Thalassoroseus pseudoceratinae: one gene and its partner. The protein of the gene in region 1 interacts with the protein of each later gene in a pairwise test. Links are inferred from orthologs where the notes say so. Each region holds a gene or a part of one and is shown in the gene's direction. Other genes may lie near its edges. The genes, in order: G6R38_RS23805 and gyrA.

Evidence for each region.
Region 2: the proteins of G6R38_RS23805 (region 1) and gyrA interact in binary tests that used the Escherichia coli proteins (3 or more experiments, as listed by UniProt). The link is inferred for Thalassoroseus pseudoceratinae from one-to-one orthologs.

The regions. Positions count from the first base shown.
Region 1 is NZ_JAALXT010000007.1:323,890-336,162, forward strand. Bases 3,045-6,190 are described here. They hold G6R38_RS23805 (DNA gyrase subunit B), read left to right. Parts: upstream 3,045-3,391; coding sequence 3,392-5,989; downstream 5,990-6,190. Other genes in these bases: G6R38_RS23800 (DciA family protein), read left to right, coding at 3,045-3,297; G6R38_RS23810 (alpha/beta hydrolase), read left to right, coding at 6,048-6,190. In the rest of the region: fmt (methionyl-tRNA formyltransferase), read left to right, coding at 1-751; G6R38_RS23790 (metallophosphoesterase family protein), read right to left, coding at 783-1,382; dnaN (DNA polymerase III subunit beta), read left to right, coding at 1,852-2,958; more of G6R38_RS23800, read left to right, coding at 2,980-3,044; more of G6R38_RS23810, read left to right, coding at 6,191-6,872; G6R38_RS23815 (sulfatase), read left to right, coding at 7,015-8,943; G6R38_RS23820 (arylsulfatase B), read left to right, coding at 9,001-10,407; G6R38_RS23825 (beta strand repeat-containing protein), read left to right, coding at 10,831-12,273. UniProt on the Escherichia coli protein: DNA gyrase negatively supercoils closed circular double-stranded DNA in an ATP-dependent manner to maintain chromosomes in an underwound state.
Region 2 is NZ_JAALXT010000003.1:589,342-601,833, reverse strand. Bases 3,259-6,623 are described here. They hold gyrA (DNA gyrase subunit A), read left to right. Parts: upstream 3,259-3,627; coding sequence 3,628-6,423; downstream 6,424-6,623. Other genes in these bases: G6R38_RS12385 (DUF2891 domain-containing protein), read right to left, coding at 6,411-6,623. In the rest of the region: G6R38_RS12405 (protein kinase domain-containing protein), read left to right, coding at 1-1,361; G6R38_RS12400 (leucine-rich repeat domain-containing protein), read right to left, coding at 1,316-1,918; G6R38_RS12395 (hypothetical protein), read right to left, coding at 1,989-3,254; more of G6R38_RS12385, read right to left, coding at 6,624-7,451; G6R38_RS12380 (hypothetical protein), read right to left, coding at 7,489-8,169; G6R38_RS12375 (RNA polymerase sigma factor), read left to right, coding at 8,412-8,945; G6R38_RS12370 (hypothetical protein), read left to right, coding at 8,942-9,571; G6R38_RS12365 (hypothetical protein), read left to right, coding at 9,574-10,245; G6R38_RS12360 (DUF1549 and DUF1553 domain-containing protein), read left to right, coding at 10,354-12,492. UniProt on the Escherichia coli protein: A type II topoisomerase that negatively supercoils closed circular double-stranded (ds) DNA in an ATP-dependent manner to maintain chromosomes in an underwound state.

The DNA.
Region 1 (12,273 bases):
CGCGGATCTGCGAAATCTGAACGCTGATCTGTGCGTTGTGGCGGCGTACGGGCAGATTCTTTCAGCGGAACTCCTTCAGACGCCGAAGTTTGGGGCAATCAATCTCCACGCATCGTTACTGCCGAAGTATCGCGGAGCGGCTCCGATTCAGTATGCGATATTGAATGGTGAGACATCGACCGGCGTGACGATTTTCCAGATCGAACCGAAACTTGATGCCGGTCCAATTCTGGGGGTCGACGCCATCAAGATTGGTTCCCGAGAGAAGTATGGAGCGGTGCAAGAACGGTTGGCAGCACTGGCGGTGCCGTTGACATCACGGGTGTTGGGCATGTTTGCCCGTGAGGAAGTCATTGGGCAGCCCCAGGATTCCACCGGCGTCACGAAGGCCCCGAAACTCCGTAAGGAACATGCGGCGATTCCGTGGGAGAAACCGGCGGCAGCGGTCGCAAACCATCTCCGAGCGATGCAGCCGTGGCCGAATCCGTTCACGTTCCTCAATCAGCCGAACAAGAAGCCATTGCGGCTAATCGTCATGCAAGCGCGGCAGGCGATGAATGTGGAACGGTCCCATGAAGCCCCCGGAACGGTGCTGAAATGCGATCGAGGACGTTTTTTAGTGCAAACTGGTGACGGTGTGCTGGACATCTTGGAAGTCAAACCGGAAGGCAAACGAGCGATGCCAGCGGCGGCGTTCCTGAACGGTCACCAAATCCAACCCGGTGATCGGCTGAGTTCGCAGCGTTCGTGATACGTATCGTCAAAGCCGAAAGAACCGGAATCTATAACGTCCACTCCATCCCCGCGGATCCGGCGTTGACGACGGGAGTGGAGCCCAGAACCTCGGTTTGGCCGCCGCTGGCGTGAATGTGGCCACAGACAACCAATCGCGGCACGGTCCGTTCAATGCACTCCCGCACCGCTTGACTTCCCAAGTGTTGGCGTCGGGAAGACACATCGAGCACCCCGAACGGCGGGGAATGACTGATCAAGACCGCACCTTCAGGACACGACGCAAGGTATTCATGGGCTTGATCTTCGGTCAAGTCGTAACTCCAACTCCCGAACGGAGTCACCGGCACACCGCCGCCCAACCCGAAGAACGTCTGTTTGGCAATGGTAACGCTTGATCCGTGCAGTACGAACGTCTGCGGCCAACCTTCGCAGACGGTTTGAAGTTCCTCTGTCGTCTCGTTATTCCCCGCCACAAGAACCAACGGCGTGGCGGTCGATTTCAGCGGAGCCAAACACCGTTCCAACCCACGATGAGCATTGCAGAAATCGCCCGCCCCGATGATCACATCGAAGTTATCAGCACATGCGGCCAGCCGTTCGGCGGCGTCACGATCACTGTGCCAATCACTGAACAACCAGAGTTTCATCGCGAAATTTCACCGACGAGGAGTGTGTCTAACTTGTTGAAAACCGGTTCATTCGTGGATGAGTGTGTTTGAGAATTAACGAGCGACTGCCCGCGTTGTGGGAAACGTGGAAACTGTCGACACCTCCTCCACCACGCACCAACGCCAAACCAACAACTTATCCGCACGAAAATCTCACGAAACCATCATCGTAACATCTTGTCATTTCGGCAGTAACGGAAATAATTCCTTCGTGAATCCACAAAAAATGACGTCCCTAATAATAAGACTTCTATGAAATACTTTTTGAAGAGAGGAGAAGAATGTTGATTGTGCTTGTTGACCGGGGCATGAACCCGAATCTCCTGGGAGAATGGTAGTGCATTCTATGTTTTTTCAGTGAAATGCGGTATAATTCCCATTCGAAAATTTCCGATTTGAATCACTTGGCCCCACTTGTCGGCAACCAAGCCAGACCGGCTCCGAATCCATGAAACTGCACTTCCATCGTCCGTCCTTGATGACGGCATTTACGATCGTCAACACGGTTGTTCCTTCGCGGACGCCTCGTGAGATTCTCAAGAATGTCAAACTCCATGTTGCCGACGGTGTGGCGACGTTGATTGGAACCGACCAGGAAGTGGGAATTCGGTATCAGATTTCTGGCGTTGAGACGCAATCCGCCGGGGAGACACTGTTGCCGACGGCTCGGGTGTTGTCGATCCTGCGGGAGTTGCACGACGAGAGCGTGGACTTCGAAATCGAAGACGACAAGGTTTGGATTCGTTCCGGGCACAGTGAATTTCGTCTGTCCGCCGAAGACCCCGCCGAGTTTCCCACGGTGGCTGAGTTTGCGGAAGAGAAGTTCCATGTGGTCGATGGGAATGTCTTCAAGGAAGCGATTCGCCGAACGATCTTCGCCACCGATGTCGAGAGCACTCGGTATGCCCTGGGGGGCGTGTTGCTCGAGTTGGGCACCGACAGCATGGCTCTTGTTGCGACTGACAGTCGGCGATTGGCGTTGGTGAAAGTTCCGTGCAAATCGAACGGGGCCGACGATCCCGAAAACAACGCCCCGGTGGTTCCTCGGGCCGCGATGAGCTTGATCGAAAAGAGCATCGAGGAAGGAACCGAAGTTCAGTTGGCCGTTCATGCCAACGATGTGCTGATCAAGTGCGGCAACTCGACGATCTACAGCCGTCTGGTGGATGGACGTTTTCCGAAATACGCCGACGTCATTCCCAGCAGTCCCGAGCACTCAGTGGAACTCGTGACCGGCCCGTTCTACTCGGCGGTTCGGCAAGCTCAAATCGTGACGAATGAAGACAGTCGCGGTGTTGATTTCACTTTTAAAGACGGCACGCTAACGCTTAACAGTTCCGCCGCGGAGATCGGAACCTCGACGATCGAACTTCCCATCTCGTACGAGGAAGACGAACTGACCATCAAGTTCGATCCGCGATTCGTCGCCGAGTTCCTGCGTGTGTTGGAGCAGGAAAAACAAGTGAAGTGGGACCTGATCGACCCTGAAAGCCCCGCTGTCTTGCGGACCGACGACGAATACACCTACGTCATTATGCCGTTGTCACGAGACTGAACGAAGACCCGGGAGGGGTAGATGTCGAGTCCACGTCGTGAACCGCAACCGCTTGCCAAAGCACTTTCGGAATTGATCGCTGCCCGAGGGTTTGCCCGTGTTCGTGGGAAGACTCAACTTAATGAAATTTGGCGGGAAGTCGCCGGGGAGCACATCGCCGAATTCACGAAACCAATCGAAGTCAAACGCGGTGTGCTTCACGTTTCCGTTAGCAACTCCGCAATGCTCGGCGAACTCGTGTCGTTCCATCAGATGAATCTGTTAGCCGAACTCACGAGCAAACACGCGGACCTGAAAATCAAGAGTTTGAAGTTCAAGCTGAGCACAAAGACATCGTAAAAGAATCGCTGGATGCGTTGGCACGCATCGTGAGCCCAATACCATTTTCGAAGGTGCGTGACGACGCACTCGACGAAGTTCATAGGAATATGCCGTGAGTGAACCAATGGATTCGGATGCTTTGGAAGACGACAACGAGGATGTGAATCCGGAGGACATCAAGAAGATGTTGCCGGAGGATAAGTCCCTCGACGACTATGGTGCCGAGCAAATCAAAGCTCTGAAAGGGATTGAGGGGATCCGCACGCGGCCGGCGATGTACATTGGCGATGCCGGCACGAACGGGTTGCATCACTTGGTTTTTGAGGTCGTCGATAACAGTATCGACGAAGCCGTCAACGGCTATGCGACGACGATCAATGTTGTGATTCACAGCGACAACAGTGTGAGTGTGTCCGACGACGGTCGTGGAATTCCCGTGGGACCAATGGCGGGAATGGGCGGACGATCGGCGTTGGAAGTCGTGCTGACCGAAATCCACGCCGGTGGTAAGTTCGGCCGGGAAAGCGGCTACAAAATGGGCACCGGCGGTCTGCACGGTGTCGGGATTACGGCCGTCAACGCGGTGAGTGAATGGCTCGAAGCCGAAGTGCGTCGCGAAGGGCAAGTCTGGACGATGTCCTTTGCTTGCGGGGTGCTGACCGATCCACTCAAGAAACTCGGCAAGACCGATCAAACAGGAACGAAACTTACCTTCAAACCCGATGCCGACATCTTCAGCGACACCGTTTTCAGCTATGAAACGTTGCATCGACGATTGCAGGAACTGGCGTTTCTTTCGCCGGGCGTGCGAATCCACATCCGCGATGAACGTACGGAACAATCCGACGAGTTCCATTACGAAAATGGTCTCGTTGAGTTCGTGAAGTACCTCAACCGCGCGTCCACTCCCGATTACAACGATGTGATTGATATCCAAGGCGAAGGCGAGGGCACGAACGGCAAAGTCTTTGTGCATGTTGCGATCCAGCATAACGATACCTTTACCGAAAACGTGCGGGCGTTCGCGAACAACATCTACAACCGCGAAGGTGGTACGCACCTCTCCGGGTTCCGGGCGGCGATCACACGGACCATCAACAACTACGCCAAACAGAACAACTTGTTCAAAGATGTCTCCCCCAGCGGTGAGGATTTCCGCGAGGGATTGACGGCTGTTGTAACCGTGCGTGTGCCGGAGCCGAGTTTCGAATCGCAAACGAAAGTGAAGCTCGCTAATAGCGATGTCGAAGGGATTGTGGCCTCGCTTGTGGGCGAGAAGCTGTCAAAATACTTTGAAGAACACCCGCAAGTCGCGAAGTCGATTTGCACCAAAGGCGAACGTGCCGCCGAAGCCCGCGAAGCCGCCAAAAAAGCCCGCGAGATGGTCCGGGCGGAGAAGGGCACGACGACCGGTGGGCTTCCCGAAAAACTCCGCGACTGTCGCAATCATGATCTCGATGTGTCTGAACTGTACCTGGTGGAAGGTCAGTCGGCCGGTGGTTCGGCGGATACCGGTCGCGATTCCACCACGCAGGCGATTCTTCCGTTACGCGGGAAGATCTTGAACGTCGAAAAAGCCCAGATCGTCAAAATTCTCGGCAATGCCGAAGTTGCGGCCATGTTCAAGGCGATTGGTGTGCCTCCCGGTGCGGAGTTGGAAGACGTCGAAAAACGTCGGTACGGCAAAATCATTCTGATGACCGACGCCGACGTGGACGGCAGCCACATCCGCACGCTGCTATTGACGTTCATGTTCCGGCACATGCGAGAACTTGTTCGCAATGGTTGCATTTACATTGCCCAACCGCCGTTGTACCGCGTGCAACGCAAAAACCCGAAGAAGGGCGAACATCCTCGCTATGTGCAAACGCACGAGCAGATGATGAGCGAACTCATCGAGTTGGGAACTCGTGATAGTCGGCTAAAATACGAATCCGACGGCACGATCTTTGAAGGTGACCATTTCGAGAAAGTTGTTGGCTTGGTCAACGACTTGGAAGAGCCGTTCGAATTGCTGGAGCGTCGCGGAATCGAACTGCGATTCATCGTGCAAAATCATCTGTCTCCCGAAGGTCTGTTGCCAAGGTATCGCCTGTTCTTCGCCGGTGAGCAGCGGTACTTCTTTCACAAGGAACAATTGGAAGAGTTCCTTGAGTACCAAGAGAAAGAGCGGGGCAAGGAATTGCGTGTTGCGGACGACGAAGATCAAGCTCCAACCGACGCAGACGAATCGGCCGAAGCCAAACCCGAGGATGCGGAAGTCGAAGTCGAGTTGGCATTGCAAGTCGTCGACATGCACGAAGTTCGGCAGATCAATCAGACGCTGAAGAAACTCAAAGAGTATGGGATTAAAGCGGAGAACTTCCTGTCCGGCGTGAACCGTGCCGGCGAATCCGTGTTTCCATGGATTATTCAGCACGGCGAGAATGGCGAAGTCCTGCTAACGAGCTTGCGGGAACTCATCACGGAAATCCGCAAGCTGGGGGAAAAAGGGCTTTCTCTTACACGGTTTAAGGGGCTCGGTGAAATGGACCCCGAAGAATTGTGGGAAACCAGTATGGATGTTGAAAGCCGACTCCTGTTGCAAGTTACAATGGAAGACGCCGCTGCGGCCGATGAAATTTTCCGCGTGCTGATGGGCGACCATGTCGAACCGCGACGCGAATTCATCGAGAAACACGCCTTGGAAGTCAAAGACCTCGACGTGTAGCCCCGCCGGGGATCGCCAACCGCATCGATCCCGCATTACGCTTCAAACAGGAGTACCGATGCATTCTTCTGCACTTGGTTGCATGGCGATTGTGATTGTCACGCTGTGTTCCATTCCTGTGTCCGCGGAGGACAAGACCGTTCATGAAGGGATCTATTATGGTCCTGAAAACGGCACGGAATATCAAAAGGAACGCTGCCAACTCGACATCCATGTGCCAACGAATCAGCAGAAGTTTCCAGTGCTGATCTACTTTCACGGTGGTGGCATCGTCGGTGGCAGTCGTGGCGGTCCGGATTTGACGTCCCAAGGGGTGTGTCTCGTCGCACCGTCTTACCGACTAAGCCCAAAAGCGCAATGTCCGGACTATCTAAACGACGCTGCGGACGCCGTCGCCTGGACGTTCAAAAATATCGAGAAGTACGGCGGCGATCCGGACCGCATTTTTATCGGGGGAATGTCGGCCGGGAGTTACCTGGCGGCGATGATCACCATGGATAAGAGTTGGCTCGATAAGCGGGGAATCGACATCGATCGGATTGCTGGACTACTACCAATTAGCGGTCACATGATTACCCACTTCACCGTGCGAAAGGAGCGAGGCGTCTCCGCAAGCACGGGGCTATCGGACGAATTCGCCCCGCTCTACCATGTCCGAAAAACGCCGTTCCCTATCTTTATTCAATGCGGTGATGACGACTACCCCGGACGGCAGGAAGAAAACCGACTCTTTGTCGCGATGATGATCAAATACGCCAAGCAACCGGCAAGTGACATCATCTACAAAGAGTACCCTGGAACACATGGGACCTTCGGACGGGACAAGCAAAAACAAGAAGACTTCGCCCGGTTTATCCTCGAACGTTCCCAACTTGCAGAGTGATTACAATTTCTCAAATTTGATCCCTAAGCAGCAGACGCTCAAGAGCCCACTTGGGGCTTGATGAAATCCCTGAGCCGTCTGGGTATGATCGGTTGGTGAGAACTGTCGTTCGACACACCGATCATATCTAGAGTCGTCGCTCATGAAACAATTCTTCATTCTCTCGGTTTGGTCAATACAAGTTGCCACAGGCATCGTACAGGCGGAACATCCAAATGTTCTTCTTATTCTTGTCGATGACTTGAAGCCGACACTCGGATGCTATGGCGATCCGATCGCAAAAACCCCGAACATCGATCGACTAGCATCGTGGGGGATGCGTTTTGAAAACGCATACTGCAATCAAGCCGTCTGTGCACCGTCGCGTTTTACCTTGATGTTGGGTTCGCATTCGACATCAACCGGCTTGTACGGTTTGGGAAGTCAACTGCGAGAGACGATTCCGAACGCCGTCACGATGCCACAGTTCTTTGCCAAGCATGGCGGGTATCGAACTGAGTCGCTCGGCAAAGTTTTTCACATTGGACATGGGAACAATGGTGACCCAGAGTCCTTTCATGCCCCGCACTTCAAAGAAAAGGTGATTGAGTACGTCGATCCGGCTAGTACGGAAGGCGGAAAACTAACTCGTGAAGAGGCCTATTTTACCAATCAGAAACTCGGACAGATTCGATCTCTGCCACGCGGGGCAGCCTACGAGTCACCGGATGTTTCGGATATCGAATATGCCGATGGTCGAGTCGCAATGGAGACGATCAAGCGACTTCAATCTGCAAAGCGACGACGCGACAACGACGATACTCCGTTCTTCATCGCCGCAGGCTTCGCTCGGCCACACCTCCCGTTTAGTGTGCCCAAGAAATATTGGGACCTCTATGATCCGGCCATGTTGCCGTTACCTCAACATGAGGAACTTCCACAGGATGCACCGAAAGTTGCCGGGAAGCGGGGCGGTGAGATCACGAACTATAAACCGGTCCCAACCGATCGCAATGCGGTCTTCAGTGAGGAACTCAAACGAACACTCATTCATGGATACTATGCTAGCACGAGTTTTGTCGATACGCAGATTGGCAAGGTATTGGATGAACTGCAACGTTTAGAACTCACTGAAGATACAATTATTGTCCTTTGGGGTGATCATGGTTTTCACTTGGGTGACCTCGGTATTTGGACAAAGCATACGAACTATGAACAAGCCAATCGGATTCCGATTCTCATTGCTGCTCCTGGTGTTACGAAACGAGGGACTACGACTGGTCAGTTAGCGGAAAGTGTAGATATCTTTCCGACACTTGCAGAACTAGCCGGTCTCCCGAAACCAAAAAGGGTGCCGCAATCAATTGACGGTGTGAGCCTAGTTCCGGTCTTGAATGATCCCATGAAGAGAGTTCGCACCCATGCCTACCATGCCTATCCAAAACAAAAACTCGGACGCGCGATCCGAACAAAACGCTACCGTCTCGTCGAATGGCGGGACTGGGACGGTGCTGACGAGTCTGTTGAGTATGAACTCTACGACTACCAAACCGACCCGCATGAAACTCGCAATCACGCTAGCGAAGAGCCAGAGGTCGTTCAAAAGCTAGCGAAGATCCTCGCAACATACGCTAAACCGGTCAATCGAAACGTAAGTCGTGCAGATCAGGAACCGCCTAAGATCGCGAATCGTCCTGTCACGATCTCCGCGAAAGTTCAGGGTGCTCATAAGGATGGCGTTATTGTGGCGCAAGGAGGACGTGAACAGGGATATGCCGTCCATCTGTTGAATCGGCGACTTATCTTTGATGTTCGGGTCAATGGGGCCGTCACTCGACTCAAGTTCAAAGAGCCAGTGCCCAAGAGTTTCAACTTTGAGGCGAGGCTAACGGCCGATCGAATGTCGCTTTCAATCGATGGTAACCATCTTCAAGAAATGGATTCACCAGGGCTAATTCCGGTTCAACCGAAAGATGGCGTGAGTATTGGCCGCGATGATTTATCTGCCGCTGGAAACTATGAGTCGCCGAATACATTCGAGGGGAAAGTTAGTTACCTGAAAATCACGCCGGGTGGGAAGTCAGACAACTAAGTTTCAGCGCTAGTTATTGAAAGCCAATCAACGTCTCCCATATGAAGGTGACTAACAATGAATTGTTGCCGGCTACTTCCTCTATATTTTGTTCTGCTCAATGGAGTCGCATTGCTGGCATCTGAACCACCTAATATTGTGCATATCATCGTCGACGATTTGGGGTGGAACGATGTTGGTTTTCATAATCGCAAAATCAGTACGCCTGTGATCGATGAGTTGGCCAAAGAATCGGTTGTGCTGGAACGATTCTATGTGACACCGATTTGCTCTCCGACACGGGCGGGGGTGTTGACTGGTCGATATCCATTTCGTTTCGGGATTTGGGGCGGCGTTGTTTCCCCTGACAAACGTCACGGTTTACCACCAGCCGAGCAAACCACGCCGGAGTTACTTCAACAAGGCGGATATCAAAATCGTGGACTGTTCGGCAAATGGCATCTTGGTCTCAGCTCAACTCGATTCCATCCGCTCAAACATGGATTCACGCATTTTGTTGGGCACTATAACGGTGCAATTGACTACTTTAGTCGACATCGGCATGGAGAACTCGATTGGCATACGAACTATGAAAGTCGTATGGAAAAAGGATATTTAACCGACTTGATTGGCCGAGCTGCCGTGGAGTTTATTGATAACCAATCTAAGAGTTCACCGTTCTATATGTTTGTAGCCTTTAATGCTCCGCACTCGCCACTTCAAGCGAAACGAGCGGATTTGAATGACTATGGTTTCGTGCCGACGGCTGACTTGGCACCGAATACCGTGCGTCGTTTGGCTCGTCGGGAGAACGCACCGAGCTATGGCATGCGAGGCCGAGGAAACACCATCCGACAAACGTTCTCTGCGATGGTATCTGCTCTTGATCGGAATGTTGGTGACATCCTTGAAGCGTTGAATCGGAAAGAGTTCGCACAGAATACAATCGTTATCTTTCATAGTGATAACGGTGCCGACCCCAAGCATGGTGGGGATAATCAACCGTTACGAGGGAACAAGTTTACCACTTGGGAAGGCGGTGTTCGCGTGGTTGCCATGATCCGTTGGCCACGGAAAATTGCAGGCGGACGGACAGTCAAAACTGTTGCAAGTTATGTGGACTTGTTACCCACACTTCTCGCGGCTGCAGGTCAAGAGTTGCCAACGAATCTTGATGGTATCAATCTCTTGCCAATGCTGACGGATGACAGAAGCGTGGCGGAGCGTGTGATTCTGCTGGGAGATGATACGGCCGTCTCAAATCGATGGAAACTGAAAGCTGGTCAGTTCTATGATCTGCTCAATGATCCGACGGAGATCTCCCCGGTGACTGATCCACCGCTTGCGGTGTCTAGGCTTCTTCGAACCGAACTGGCAAGGTTCACTGATTTCGTCGGCCCGAAGACGGAAACATCATTGCCGTTGCCAAAACAATGGCCGCCACGCGAATGGAAGCTTCCCGAAGAACCTCGATCGAAAAACTAGATCCAATCTGGTGTGGAGTTCTTGCAGAAGAACAGGTCTGCAACGCACCTCTCCTTGGTTTTTGCTCCTGAATCATTTCTCTGTTAGTGAGAATACTGATACTGCAAGCAGGCTGAGCAGGGTTTCTAGTAATCAATACGCGGTTAGGTAGGTAGAGATACTGTGTGGTGGCTTATACTGCTTGATCCCACGGTGTCTGGTGTTTGAAGATTTCTTGAGCATGCATTTTGACACCTTGCAAGGGCTTCGCAGGCTGCTTAGTTTGAACGGGTTCCCTTTTCTTTCCTAGCCCATTCTCCGAGTTGCGCTCGACTTGGATATCCGTGGCGATAGGCGTCTATCCACACGGGGATCTTTTCGGAGTATTGCTCAGATGCTGGCTGGACGGTCTTAATCTTTCGATGATTCAAAGGTGGAGAGTCAATGGTCATTCAGAATTGGTTGAATCCACTGCGTTGGCGATCACATGGACGGAAACTCGTTAACTCACGGCATCGCCGTCGTCGGGAGAGCGTGTTTCATGCGAACGAGAAGGCCGACATCCGGTTAGTGGAGGCGTTGGAAGACCGCACACTGTTGACCGTCGACGTGTCTGGCATCATCGATGTGGATACCGTTTGGAATGATCCGATGGGGTATCGACTGACGGGTGATGTCATTGTTCAAGATGGCGCGACGCTAACGATTGCCAATGGCGTCACCGTTTCCGCAAGCTCAGCGAGCAACGAGTTGTTTATCGGCAGTGGTAGCGCCGGGGGGCGTATCGATGCCGATGGTGTGACTTTCACGGCCGATGTGGTCTTAAGGAGCGATGCCGGTTTGATTCAGCCGAATGCGCTCGCCAACAACACGTTTCAAGCGGATCTGATCGTCCAAGACGATAACCCGAGCACCACGAATCTCACCGGAAATACATTTCAAGCGGATCCGACTGTGCATCCGGAAGCGATTCCGGTCTTGGCTGGCAATACCTTTGACGCGGGAACGACCGTCAACGTCAGCGGTGGAACCGTCAATGTCGACACCACTTGGCCGCTTCTCACGAATGTGGTGGCGTATTCGCTTGCGGGCGATGTCTTGGTGAGCGGGGGAGCGGAGTTGACAGTTGCGACGGGGAATCGAGTCGATCAGGCGAATACCTCGCAAGAATTCTTCATCTCGAACGATGGTTCCGGAGCCGGGTTGAACGCCAATGGCGTCACGTTCACCGCCGATGCGTTCTTTGAACCGTCCGCGACGGGAGTTTTGACTTCGAACACCATCATTGGTGACTTTCAATTCGAAGGTGATAGCACCACCGGGTTGAATGTTAGTAACAATGATTTCCAAGGCGTCGTGTCGGTTCATCCGGAGTTCGTTCCCTTGATTGCGGGGAATACATTCGCCAGTGGGACGACGTTGACGGTGCAAGGCGGAACGGTCGATACGGACACCACCTGGCCGGTGATTCCGAACGTTGTGGCTTATCACTTGTTCGATAGCGTGTTCGTGAGCAACTCGTCGACGCTGACGATTGCATCCGGCAACCAGGTGACTCAACGGGACTCAAACCGGAATTTCATTGTTTCAAACGATAGTTCCGGTGCGGGTCTTGTTGCGGACAATGTAACGTTAGGAGCGGGGGCTTTACTGAGAGCGTCGGCAACGGGTTCGCTGACGAACAACACGATCGTGGCGGTCTACTCCTTTGAAGATGGTAGCACATCCGGGCTCACAGTCAGTGGAAACGACTTCCAGACGGCTCCGTCGGTTCATCCGGAATTCATCCCCTTGATTACGGGGAATACATTCGCCAGCGGGACGACGTTGACGGTGCAAGGTGGGACGGTCGATACGGATATCACTTGGCCCGTGATTCCGAATGTT
Region 2 (12,492 bases), on another replicon or contig:
TGTCCCACCCGAACATCGTCCAGGTATACGTCGTTGGCGAAGAGAACGGAATTCACTTCATTGCACAGGAGTACGTTCAGGGACTCAACCTCAAACAGTACATCAAACGCAAAGGCCCGCCGTCGGCGTCAATTGCCCTCCACTTGATGAAACAAATGGCGTCTGCTCTGGAGAAATCCGGCAGTGCGGGAATTGTTCATCGGGATATCAAACCCGAAAACATGCTGGTCACGCGGAAGGGAGTCGTCAAAGTGGCTGACTTCGGTCTGGCCCAACTCGCAGCTCCGCAGGACGGATCAGTCGTGGAATTGACGCAGATCGGCACGACAATGGGCACGCCGCTCTATATGAGTCCGGAACAAGTCCAGGGACACAAAGTCAGTCACAAGAGTGATCTGTATTCCCTCGGTGTAACTTGTTACCACATGCTCGCAGGTCGCCCACCGTTTCAGGGGGAAACCCCGATGAGTGTGGCCATTCAGCACCTCAACGAACAGCCGGACAGCCTCGTCGAGCGGCGTCCGGATTTGCCTCCTGCGTTGTGTCACGTGGTACATCGATTGATGGCCAAGAAACCCGCCGATCGTTATTCCGATGCCGGTGAGTTGCTGCGGGATTTGAAAGAGATCTCGTCCGCGCTAAGCAAAAATATCGAACCGTCAACGCTAACTCTTTCCGGTTTCGATTCGCGGCCGGTGGTCCCCAAAACATCCGTCCTCGAGCAGCTACGCAAACTTCCAACCAGTTGGCAAGTTGCCGGCTGTGTTGGCGTGTTCTTGCTGTTTTGTGCACTCGGAATTGGTGTGGGATTGCTCACACGTCCCGCCCCGCCACTTTCGACACCGCCAACAAATTCCAGCAATGCCCCGTCGTTACCGTCAGCGATTGCCCAAATCGAGCTCGCCCGGCTTTCGGACTTTCGAGATAATGAAGACTACTGGATGGCGGTCATCACGGGTTTCGAGTCCGATTCGGATGCGGAATACCGATTGGCAGCTTACGAGCAACTTGGATTGCTGTATCTGCGAACCCTTCAACTCGAGAAGGCTCGGCAGGTCTTTCAACTGTTGCTCGAACGCGGTGTGCCACCGCTCGTCGAAGAGTCGGAAGTTCGTGGCCAAGCGGGCATGATCGTTTTGGCCAGTCTCGAAAACCAACCGGCACGAGTGGAAGAACTGCTTCGGTTGTTTCCGTCTGAAGGTTACGAAGCAATCGACGAACAACTTGCAGCGTACGTCCGGGAGGCTGAACGACGACTCGACGATGAGGATATTGAAACCACTGCGACTCCCGATGATCGCGGCCAATTATGGAATCAAACGCGGATACCATCCAATGTCGTTAGCAGTCCCCGCGGGTGAATCTCCACATCCGCCCGACGCCAAATGAATTCGGCGAGGCCATCGGGCGTGATTTCCGTTCCTGCCAAATGTACCTGCTGAAGCCGTTGCAACGCTGCCAAACGTTTGAGCCCAACATCTCCCACACGCGTATGGCTGAGATCGATGTCCCTCAACCACCGAAGCGAAACCAGTAACTCAACGCCCTCACCATCAATATCCGTGTGAGCCAGGTTCAGTCGTTCCAGACCGGAAAAACCGTTGAGATAGTCGAGATCGGAATTTTGAATCCGCGTATTCGAGAGATCGATTCCCAAGATTTGCGATGGGTCGGCGGCAAGACGGGTCACGATTCGCCCGCCGATTCGCTCCACAAACTCCAGGGCACGGCGTCGCCGACGCCGTCCGAGATACTGTCCCATCAACCACACCGGGATCGCTTGCAGCATCAACGCCAATCCGACACACAGCAACAGTATCCGCAGTTCCTCACCAAGAAACGACGACAGTGACAGCACCAGACCAAGAATGGTCAGGGACCATGCCCACAGTGTGCTGCTATCGGTGTTGGAATTCATAACGCCCCTCCTTCTGTGATACGCACAGAAAGTCGGGGCGCCAAGCTTGGACAGAAAAATCACACCGTGACTACCAACCTCGTGTCGAGTAGCCGGAACCGCTCACGCTGACATTCGGACTCAGGCCAATCGAACTTCCTGGGAAAATTCGTGAGGGGTGAACGTCCTCGTTGATCGAAACACGGAGCAAGGCCGGGAACATCAAAGTCACGTTGATCGAATCGCCCGGCGAAAGACGGTAGACAGTCTCGCCATCGTAAACTGTCTCGATCGAAAATCGGACTCTCTCAGATGAGTGGTTGTGCAAGGTCGTGGGTGGAAGAGTTGTCGCGTGTTGATTCAGGAGACTTTCGGCTTCCATCGCTGCTGAAGTCTGAGGGAAATCACGAATCAACTCTTTGAGCCGTCGCCAGCGTTGATCGTAATTCAACGGAGCCATCATCGCACGGCGAAGACGATCCTGGCCGCGACGTTCTGTTTCCGCGTTCCGCAACGCAATCAACTGTTCCGCTACCGCAGCCGCTTTGGTCTCGGGGAAGTCGTTGATAAACTCCCGCAGTTTGCAAACTTGCTGACTGGGAACCAAACGCCGAATCGATTCGAAACGTTCATTCGCAATTCGTTCCATTGCCGGAAGAAGCTCTTTCGCAAGGGCGGGGTCCGCAAGTTTCTCAAGTTCCGCGGTCGCCTTCTGTTCGGCCTTCTCTTGGTCGGCTTTGTCCTGGGCGTCGATTTTATCTTGGGCGGCTTCAGCTGCGGCAATGTCAGGATAAAGTTTCCCGTCAACATTGCGTTTTTGCAGCAAATTCCCGGCTTCCTCAGCAGCCGGAGTTCCCGCGTAAAATCGGTTGGCAATCAGATCTTTGAGTTGACGATCCCGCACGACCGGGTCAGATTGCTCCAAAGCGATCGCCAACCGATCCGACGCTTCCTCTTGAATCAAGCTGGTCAACGCCTCGATTTGCAAATCGATTCGGTCTACCGTTCGCGGTGCGGCAATCAGGCTCTCTTTGAGTCGACGCAACTTAATAATCTGGTTCGTGTATTGCTCGGCTCGTGCAGGCAGCGTCTGTTCTGGGGCCGGAGCTGGTTCCGAATCGGGCTCTGCCGCCTTGGCCGGTGGTTTCTCAACCGATTTTGTGTCGTCTGCATCGGCGTCTTCCACCATGGGTGCTGGCGGTTGCAACAAGACGGTGTCGAGACTCGGCGGTTGCTGCGCGAAGCCCGAGTTTCCACAGAGAATCAATCCAACCCCCACTTTCCATCCCCATTGCCGAGCCCAACTCGTCATGGAAGGTTGATTCTGCCCATACTTCGATAGGAGACTCATTTTCATTACGCCATCCGTTTCATTCGCAAGCGATTCTGATCCCGGTCAATCGACGAGCCGGCTTCCGCTTCAAACCTAACCCACACCAGCGACAACGTCCTCGAAAACCACATTCCGGCCTGCGGAAAATCCATTCCAATCCCATCGAATGAAGTGTCGTTCGGAACAGAAAAACCCCTCCAATTCCAGCCGATCCAACGATTAGAGAACTTAGGCAACATCACCAGCATTTTCCACACGACTTTTCGACGGAAGTCATTGTTTCAGCAACGGTTTGTGTTGAATCTCAAAGGTTGATTCCGTATAATTATCAGATCAATTTTTGCGGCATCGAATTTGACTAGGTGCTAGCGTCACCTAGTGAGAAGGAGCCAAAAACTTGGCCGACGGCAACGAACCTCCCACAAACGACGATCCTAACAATCTTCCAACCCCAAGTGGCGGTCGGATTCAACAATTGGACATCCAAGATGAGATGCGTGACAGCTATCTCACGTATGCGATGTCCGTCATCATCAGTCGTGCGCTCCCCGACGCGCGTGACGGCTTGAAACCTTCGCAGCGGCGGATTCTCGTCGCTATGAACGACCTGAATTTGGGGCCGAATTCCGGGCGAATCAAATGTGCGAAGATCACCGGTGACACCAGCGGGAACTATCACCCGCACGGGAGTGAAGGCCTCTACCCAACCCTCGTGCGGTTGGCTCAAGACTGGGTGATGCGGTCGCCGCTGGTCGACAAACAAGGCAACTTTGGTTCGCTCGCCGGTCTGCCGCCCGCTGCTCAGCGTTACACGGAAGCCCGATTGTCGGCGGTGGCATCGGAGATGCTTCACGACCTCAAACGGCAAACGGTCGACTTCGTTCCGACCTATGACCAACGCATGACCGAACCGGTCGTGCTGCCGTCCCGATTCCCGAACTTGCTGGTCAACGGGTCGAATGGGATCGCCGTCGGGATGGCGACGAGCATCCCTCCACACAACGCGTCCGAAGTGTGTGACGGCGTGATCATGCTCATCGACGATCCCGAGGTGACGGTCGATGAATTGATGCAAGCCATTCCCGCGCCAGACTTTCCGACGGGTGGCATCATCATGGGCCGCTTCGGAACGCGGCAGGCCTACCAAACGGGACGTTCGACGATCACACTCCGCGCTCGCACGCACTTTGAAGTTGACGGTCGAAGTGACGTCATTGTCGTCACCGAAATTCCGTACCTCGAAACACGCGACCGCATCCGTGAAAAACTGGAAGCGCTCGCCAAAGAAGATCGGGTCAAAGGCATCGCCCGTGTCATCGACCTGACGGACCGGAAGATCCCGTCTTGGCAGGTCCGACTGCATATCGTCCTTAAAAAAGACGCCGACAAGGAAGTTGTGCTGGCGCAACTGTTCCAGTACTCACCGCTGCAAGTGACGGTGAGCATGATTTTGCTCGCACTTGTCGGCAACCGACCGAAGACGTTAACTCTCAAAGAGTTAATTCAAGAGTTCCTGCGGCACCGTATCGACGTCATCCGTCGTCGAACCGAATATCTTCTTGGGGAAGCGCGAAAGCGGAAGCACGTGGTCGAGGGGCTGTTGATTGCCCAGCTCGATATCGACCACGTCATCCAGACGATTCGGGATTCGTCGAGTCGCGCGCAAGCACGCGAACGTTTAACGGAAATTGATGTTCCGCGTGAGATGGTTGAACGGGCGTTGGGAACCGAGGGCTTCCGCTTGTTCTCGATGGAGAATGACGAGGCCGCCAACTACAACCTGACCACACGGCAAGCCGAGGCGATTGTCTCGATGCAACTTGGTTCACTCGCTAACCTCGAACGGGAGGAACTTGGCGGTGAACACCAGAAGTTGCTGGAGGATATCAAAGGTTACCTCGAACTGCTCTCCGATGAAGCCAACATCCGAGCCGTGATTCGTGGCGAGATGGAAGATCTCAAATCGAAGTATGGCGAGAAGCGACGGACAACCATCTCCGACGAAGAACTCGGCGATGTTGATCGTGATGCTCTTATCACCGAAGAGCCGATGGTCGTTACGCTGTCGCAACGCGGCTACGTGAAGCGAACGCAACTTTCCGTCTACCAAGCGCAAAACCGTGGCGGACGTGGTATCGCCGGTGCGAAGAGTGACGGCGACGACCCCATCGAACACCTCTTCGTCGCCAGCACGCACGACTATTTGCTGTTCTTCACCGATCGCGGAAAGGTTTACTGGTCCAAGGTTTACGATCTCCCGCTTCAAGGTCGGACCGCCAAAGGGCGAGCGTTGATCAACTTGTTGCAACTCGACAAAGATGAACGGGTCGAACAGTGTCTCGCTGTCCGGGAATTCGCCGAAGACCGCTACTTGATTAAGGTTACGGCAGGTGGAATCGTGAAGAAGACGGTTCTCTCTGCGTACAGTCGGCCGTTGAAAGGCGGTTTGATCGCCATCAATTTGGATGATGATGATCGCCTAATCGACGTGCGAATTGTCGGTGAAGATGACGACGTTTTGCTAGCAACCTCCAGCGGCATGGCGATTCGATTTTCGCAGTCCGATGCCCGTGCGATGGGTCGCGCAACACGCGGTGTGAAAGGAATCAAACTCGGCAAGTCGGATGTTGTTATTGGGATGGCAATCCCTGCCGATGATCACACATTGCTGACCGTCTGCGAAAACGGGTACGGAAAACGGACACCGTTCGGGCCGGGAGATGTCTCCGGCGACGAAGTCGACGATGACGCGGTCGAGTCTGATGACGAGGGAACCGAAGAAGCAAATGCCTACAGTGGCAATGCTCAATATCGTCGACAAAATCGCGGGGGCAAGGGACTCCGCGACATCAAGACGACAAAGCGGAATGGTCCTGTGATTGATGTCCTTTCCGTTTCCGAGCAAGATGAAGTCTTGATGGTGACTGCCAAAGGCAAAATTCAACGGATTCGCGCCGGTGACATCAGTCAGGTCGGTCGCAACACGCAAGGCGTGCGAGTCATTCGTCTCGAAGAGGGCGATAAACTTGTTTCGACCGCCCGGATTCCTTACGAAGTCGCCGCAAGCCTAGCCGACGACGAAGCGGAAACTCCGGTGGACGATGCCACTGATTCCGTCCCAGAGACGTCGGAACCAACCACCGAATTGGACGCAGGAGACGATTCACGATCGGATGACGATCAAGAGGCCTGATCGGTATTCAGTCCACGGTTGGTCAGAAGATAAACGGCGAAGCTTCCGAGCCAATGGCCACCGGCATAATGGTGGCCGGTCAGGCTCTGCAAACCGGCATCGGCGTGAGTTTTCGCAGCGTCTGCAAGCGGTTGCCGTCTCGCATCCTTTTGCGGAAGAGCATGGACGATTCCCTGTAACATCCAAGCACGGCTTAGGTTCAATCCGTCGAGGTGCGACAGTTTGCCATCGGCGGCATCGGTTACTGTTTGCACGGAATACGGAACCGTTCCGTCCGTCAAGCATGGCAGGAAATCCGTGAGCCAATCCGCAAACTCCGATTGCGGTAGAACGCGTCGCATGAAATCCGCTTCCGCGAGCGTGGGCGAGAGAAAGTCATGCCCTGACGGTTCATACGCGACCGGAGCGTTACGATCCTGTAAATAGAAATCCCGAATTCGTTGGTGGAGCAATTCCAGAACTTCGCGCCGGTCCAATGTAGTCGCCCAATCCCACACCAAGCCAAGGGCAAACGCCGTCTGACTATGTTCGCCGGATCGAATCGGGGCCATCAACTTTGGCAGCCACGAAGTTAACCGCTCAACGACCAGTTCTGCCAATGGCTCTAATGAGCTCGTCCAACGGATCGTCTCCGCAATCTTCCACTCTTGTAATTCGGCACATAATTGCAGCAGCCACGCCAATCCGTAAGGGCGTTCGAAACCTGTCCGATCAGGATGTGAGAGGTAAGCAATTTCGCCGTGGACTTTGTCTTCCGTGAAGTGTCGCCCCAGAACGTTCATCGCCGAACGAGAGACTTCCAACCCTGGGAACGTGCGTGCGATTCGAAGCAATGACCAGTGGCTGTGAACCGCAGAATGCCAATCGAAACAGCCATAGAAGATCGGCGTCAGTTGGGCGGGAGTTCCCACGTCGTCCGGTTTCGATAGGACGTGCTGAATGTGGTTGGGATACTCCCGGTCGACGCAATCGAGCGCCAACCGGCAGCATTTCTCCGCAAGTTCTTCAGTCAGTTCAAACGGTTTCAAGCGACCATCCTCGTGAAAGAGAAGTGATCGCGGAATTCTACCATACCGGGCGACTCAGACCGTAGTTCAAACGGGCCTTGATTGGTCCTGGCAAGCTACCGGTAATCGGCGGATTAGGAATCGGGTAGTCGGCAACAGGCCGCAGTGGAACTGATCGAGACTCACAATCCACACAGCGTTCCGGGAGTATCAAGGTTGGGACTGGTTGCAAGTTCGATTCCGGTTCCGATGGAGCGGCGGCTTGATCATCGACCACTTCTGCCTGGGTTTTCTCTTTGACAGCGGGGGCTTTCTTTTTCGAACCACCCTCACTGACCCAAATTCGCTTCGGAGAACCGAAACTATATCGACCGGGTGTGTATGCCTTGATTCGGCGTTCAATCTCCCAGTGCCCGCGATTGGACTTCGCCTCGGATTGATCGGGAATCGGTGACTCTTCGACGTCGGGTGATTGTTGAAGATTCTCCTCGATGCTGAGTGGTTCCGCGGCGGGAGCGATCGAGAAATCCGGAGTTGGCGGAAGTTCCGGATATGACAAGGATGGAAGCTCGGGAACACGAACGCGGGGAGATTCCACCGCCTCCTCGGAAAGTCGATAGCGAATCAACAATGGGAACGATGTTCCCTCCGGTTCACTCTGCCACGACATTGGCCCAGCGATGGCAGTCACCACCCCGCCCAACGTGACAACCAAAACAAGCCCTAAGTGTATACGCATTTCAACTATTCCTCGAAAATTCGGTATAACCGTAAGAGTTGGTAAAACCACTCTTTCCGTTATAACTATTTCAACCGGGGTGCTGAAAAGATGAAATATAGGGGTTTTACGTATTTTGCGGAATTTTCTAATTCCGGCCACGGGAGTTTTTTTCCAATTCCCGCAAATAAAATGGACGGCTCGTCCATCATTTCTCAGTGAGTGGCTGATGCGATCAGCCCAACAAGATTTCGGAGTCCAGTTTGAATCATCCACCTGAGTCGGAGGGATTGGATGCTGCAGCGATTGAGTCGCTGTATTCTGAGCATGCCCACGATTTGCGGGCATTTCTCATCGGAGTTCTCAAAGACGGCGATCTTGCGGTCGAAGCTTTGCAAAACACCTTTTCCAAAGCCGTCGAACGTGGTGACACCGTTCGTCAGGAGACCGTCAAAGGTTGGCTGTATCGGGTGGCTCTCAATGAGGCTTTGGAACTCCGAAGACGGAACAAAACTCACACAAGAACGCTCTTGAAGTTACAGGACTGGCAAAACCATCGGGGGGCCGAATCTCCCCATGACCAAGCCAGTCGTGAAGAAACCTCCCTCGCGGTTCGAGAGGCAATCAAGTCTCTGTCACCAGAGCAACGAAGTGTGGTTCAACTGCGAATCTACGAAGATAAAACGTTTGCGGCGATTGCCGAAGAACTTGATCTCCCTTTGGGAACTGTGCTGACCCGAATGCGAACTGCCCTGAAACGATTGGCCGTCCGCATCTCCCCCGAGCATCGACCATGAATACATCCGAACAAAACGCGGAATCCGGGACGCCATCTGATGAAACGCAATGGCTCGCGTTCCGTTATGTCCTCGGTGAATTGTCTCCGGAGGAAGCCGAGGCGTTCGAGCACTCGCTCCAGGACGACCCGTATCGCTGCGAGTCGGTTGCGATTGCGGTCCAATCCATCCAGGCGATCGCCGATTCCGAAGTCATCGACCAACCAATGATCTCCAGTTCCGAAGCGGACAACCTTCGCGTTCGGTGGGGTTTTGCAGCGGCAAGTTTATTGGCTTGCGTGGTGGTCATTTGCCTGTGGTTGATGCCACAACCACAGCGGATCGCCGAATTGCAACCGAAAATTCGTCCGCCACGAATGACGGATGACGTCACTTCACCAACTGAAGAAACCTCTTCAACAGAGACTTCGGTGAATGACTCCATGGCGGGCCAATTGGTATCCCTGTGGACTCGCTCGAGTGCGGAGATTGATGTCGTGACGGCAAAGTTGAGCGAGGATTGGACGGATGCCGAAGAGTCCGCAAGCGACTCCGTTGCAGCCGACAATGAATTTGATTGGATGCTCGCAGCAGTTGCGAATCAACCGGCGACCACCACTCCCGGCAACGCCACTATGGAGAATTGAGAATGACGATGTCTCTACGAATCCGCACTGGATTGTTGCTGCTGATTTTCGCGGCCTGTGTGTGCCCTTCTGGGTTCGCTCAATCGAAAGACGAGAAGCCGAAGTTGACCCCGCAGGACGAGAAGAACGCCCTGCAATTTGCCCGTCAACACCACCCGGAACTCGCGGAACTTGTCAAGCAGTTGCAAAAAGGCAATCGAGACGAATACCGCAGTGCCATCGTCCAACTCCATCAAACCCATGTGCGTTTGGAACGTTTTCGCGAACGATCTCCCGAACGGTTCGCATTGCTGCTCAGTCAATGGAAACTCGATTCGCGGTTGCGGTTGCTGGTCGCTCAGATGGAAATGGCGGACGACCCGGCACTGATGAGCCAAATTGACAAGTTGTTAGCGGAAAAGATTCGTAATCGCACAGAAATTTTGGAGTTGGACCGAAACCGGACTCGCGAACGGCTCAATCGAATCTTGGAGCAAATTGCCGAACTGAACGGCAACGCCGAACTCGCGAAGAAAAAGGAACTCAACATGATTCGTCGGAGCTTGGGTCTACAGACTGATCAACGCTCTAAGAACGAACAACGCACAAAGAAACCGATGCCGAAACGGATTCAAATCAAAGCAGAAAGTCCGAACGCACAGGGACCGAAGAATTCCCGAAAAGAACCGAAGTAACGCTCATCAGATGGTTCGCTGAATCTGCCGCTAATACCCAACACTCAAATTTACTCACTTCGAAACCATGTTCGCCTGAGTCGCCCTTGCATGAGGAGAGGCCTGTCCATGAAAGTTCTTGTCTCATTTACGTTCTGTCTGGCGATACTCGCCGAGGCAGGCGTTGGATTCGCGGCGGATGATGTCGTCCGGCCAATTAGCCAACGCTTCGCAACCAAGAGCGATGAAACTCCTGACTTCCGAAAGCACATTGTCCCGTTGATGAGTCGGCTGGGTTGCAATGGACGGGCCTGCCACGGATCGTTCCAGGGACAAGGCGGATTCCGTCTCTCGCTGTTCGGCTATGACTTCAAAATGGATCACGAGAACCTTACCGCCGGCGATGAACCGCGAGTGAACCTCAAGAATCCTGCGGAAAGCCTGTTCATCCAGAAGCCAACCATGGTGGAGATCCACGAAGGTGGCGAACGGTACGAAACCGGCAGTTGGGAACACAAAGTCTTCTTGGCCTGGGCAAGCAATGGGGCCAAGAGCGTCACAAAAGAAACGCCAGATTTTGTGCGACTTGATGTCAGTCCAAGTGAAATCATCTTTGATTCCAACGATCAAACTCAGCAGCTGAATGTGGTTGCTGTGTGGTCGGATGGTAGCCGTGAAGACGTAACTGACCTGTCCCGCTTCCAAACCAACAACGACACAGTCGCGGACATTTCCGAATCCGGTTTGGTCTCCGTCGGCGAACCAGGAGACACGCATGTTGTTGTGTTCTACGACAACGGCGTTGTTCCGATTCCAGTGATGCGTCCTGTGAGTGAACTCGCCGGATCGGAATATCCGAAGGTGGAAACTCCCACGGAAATCGATCGTCTCGTCGTCCAAAAGTTACGCAAGATGGGAGTCGTCGCGTCTGACGTGGCCGGTGATACCGAGTTTCTGCGACGAGTGCGACTGGATATGACAGGCACACTACCGAGTGCTGCCGAGGTTCGGGCGTTTCTGGCTGATCCATCGCCGGACAAACGGGCTCGCAAGATCGACGAACTCCTCGAGAGTCCTGCCTATGCAGCGTGGTGGACGACGCGGCTTTGTGACATCACCGGCAACAGCGACGATCAACTTAACAACGTCACTCCTATTCGATCGGCCGCCAGCCAAAACTGGTACGACTGGATCTACAAACGCGTCGCTAACAACACACCATACGACGAGTTGGCCGCCGGGTTGGTGTTGGCAAACGGACGCGATCCCGGAGAGTCTTACAAAGACTACTGCCGTGAGATGAGCGAAATCTATTACTCGAAATCCGATAAAAGTTTCGCCGACCGTGAAAGCATGCCGCACTACTGGGCGAGACGGAATTTCCGCTCCGCCGAGGATCGCGCGATTGGCTTTGCTTACACGTTCATGGGACTTCGCATCCAATGTGCCCAATGCCACAAACACCCGTTTGATCAATGGACGCAGGACGACTTCAAAGCCTTCACGGGATTCTTCACTCACACTCGCTTCGGCCAGGATCCGAAATCGCGTGACACCTACAATGCGATGATCAAGGAGCTTGGTCTCGAAAACTTGCGAGGAAATGAGCAACGACGGAAGGTTCAAGAACTCGTCAAAGAGGGCAAAGTCGCTCCCATGAACGAGTTGTTTACGATCGCGGTTAGACCGCAGCCGAAAAACAACCGGAACTCGAAACGAAAACGCCCAGCGAATCGGAACGCTGCTGCTCGAACCGCCGCTGTGTTAGGTGGTGACGAGATTGCTCTCGAGAACTTTGATGACCCCCGGCAACCGTTGATGGATTGGCTCCGTCAGAGTGACAATCCGTATTTCGCTCGGGCATTCGTGAACCGCGTCTGGGCCGGATATTTCAACGTGGGAATCGTCGAGCCGCCGGATGATATGTCGTTGGCCAATCCGCCGAGTAATCAACCGTTGCTCGATTACCTTACCGAAGGTTTTATTGCCAGCGGCTACGACATGAAGTGGGTGCATCGCACTATCGCGAACAGCCACACTTATCAACGTTCGTGGAAACCTAACGAGACGAACCAATTCGACGAGAAAAACTTCAGCCACGCGATTCCCCGTCGAATCCCCGCTGAAGTCGCTGTCGATGCAATCACCTTGGCGACCGCATCGGATGACACCGTCTCCGAATGGCATGAAAGCCTTGATGGTCGAGCAATCGCAATTCCAGGTGCTGGGCGTCGAAGTCGCGGTGGAAACAGCTATGCGTTGACAATT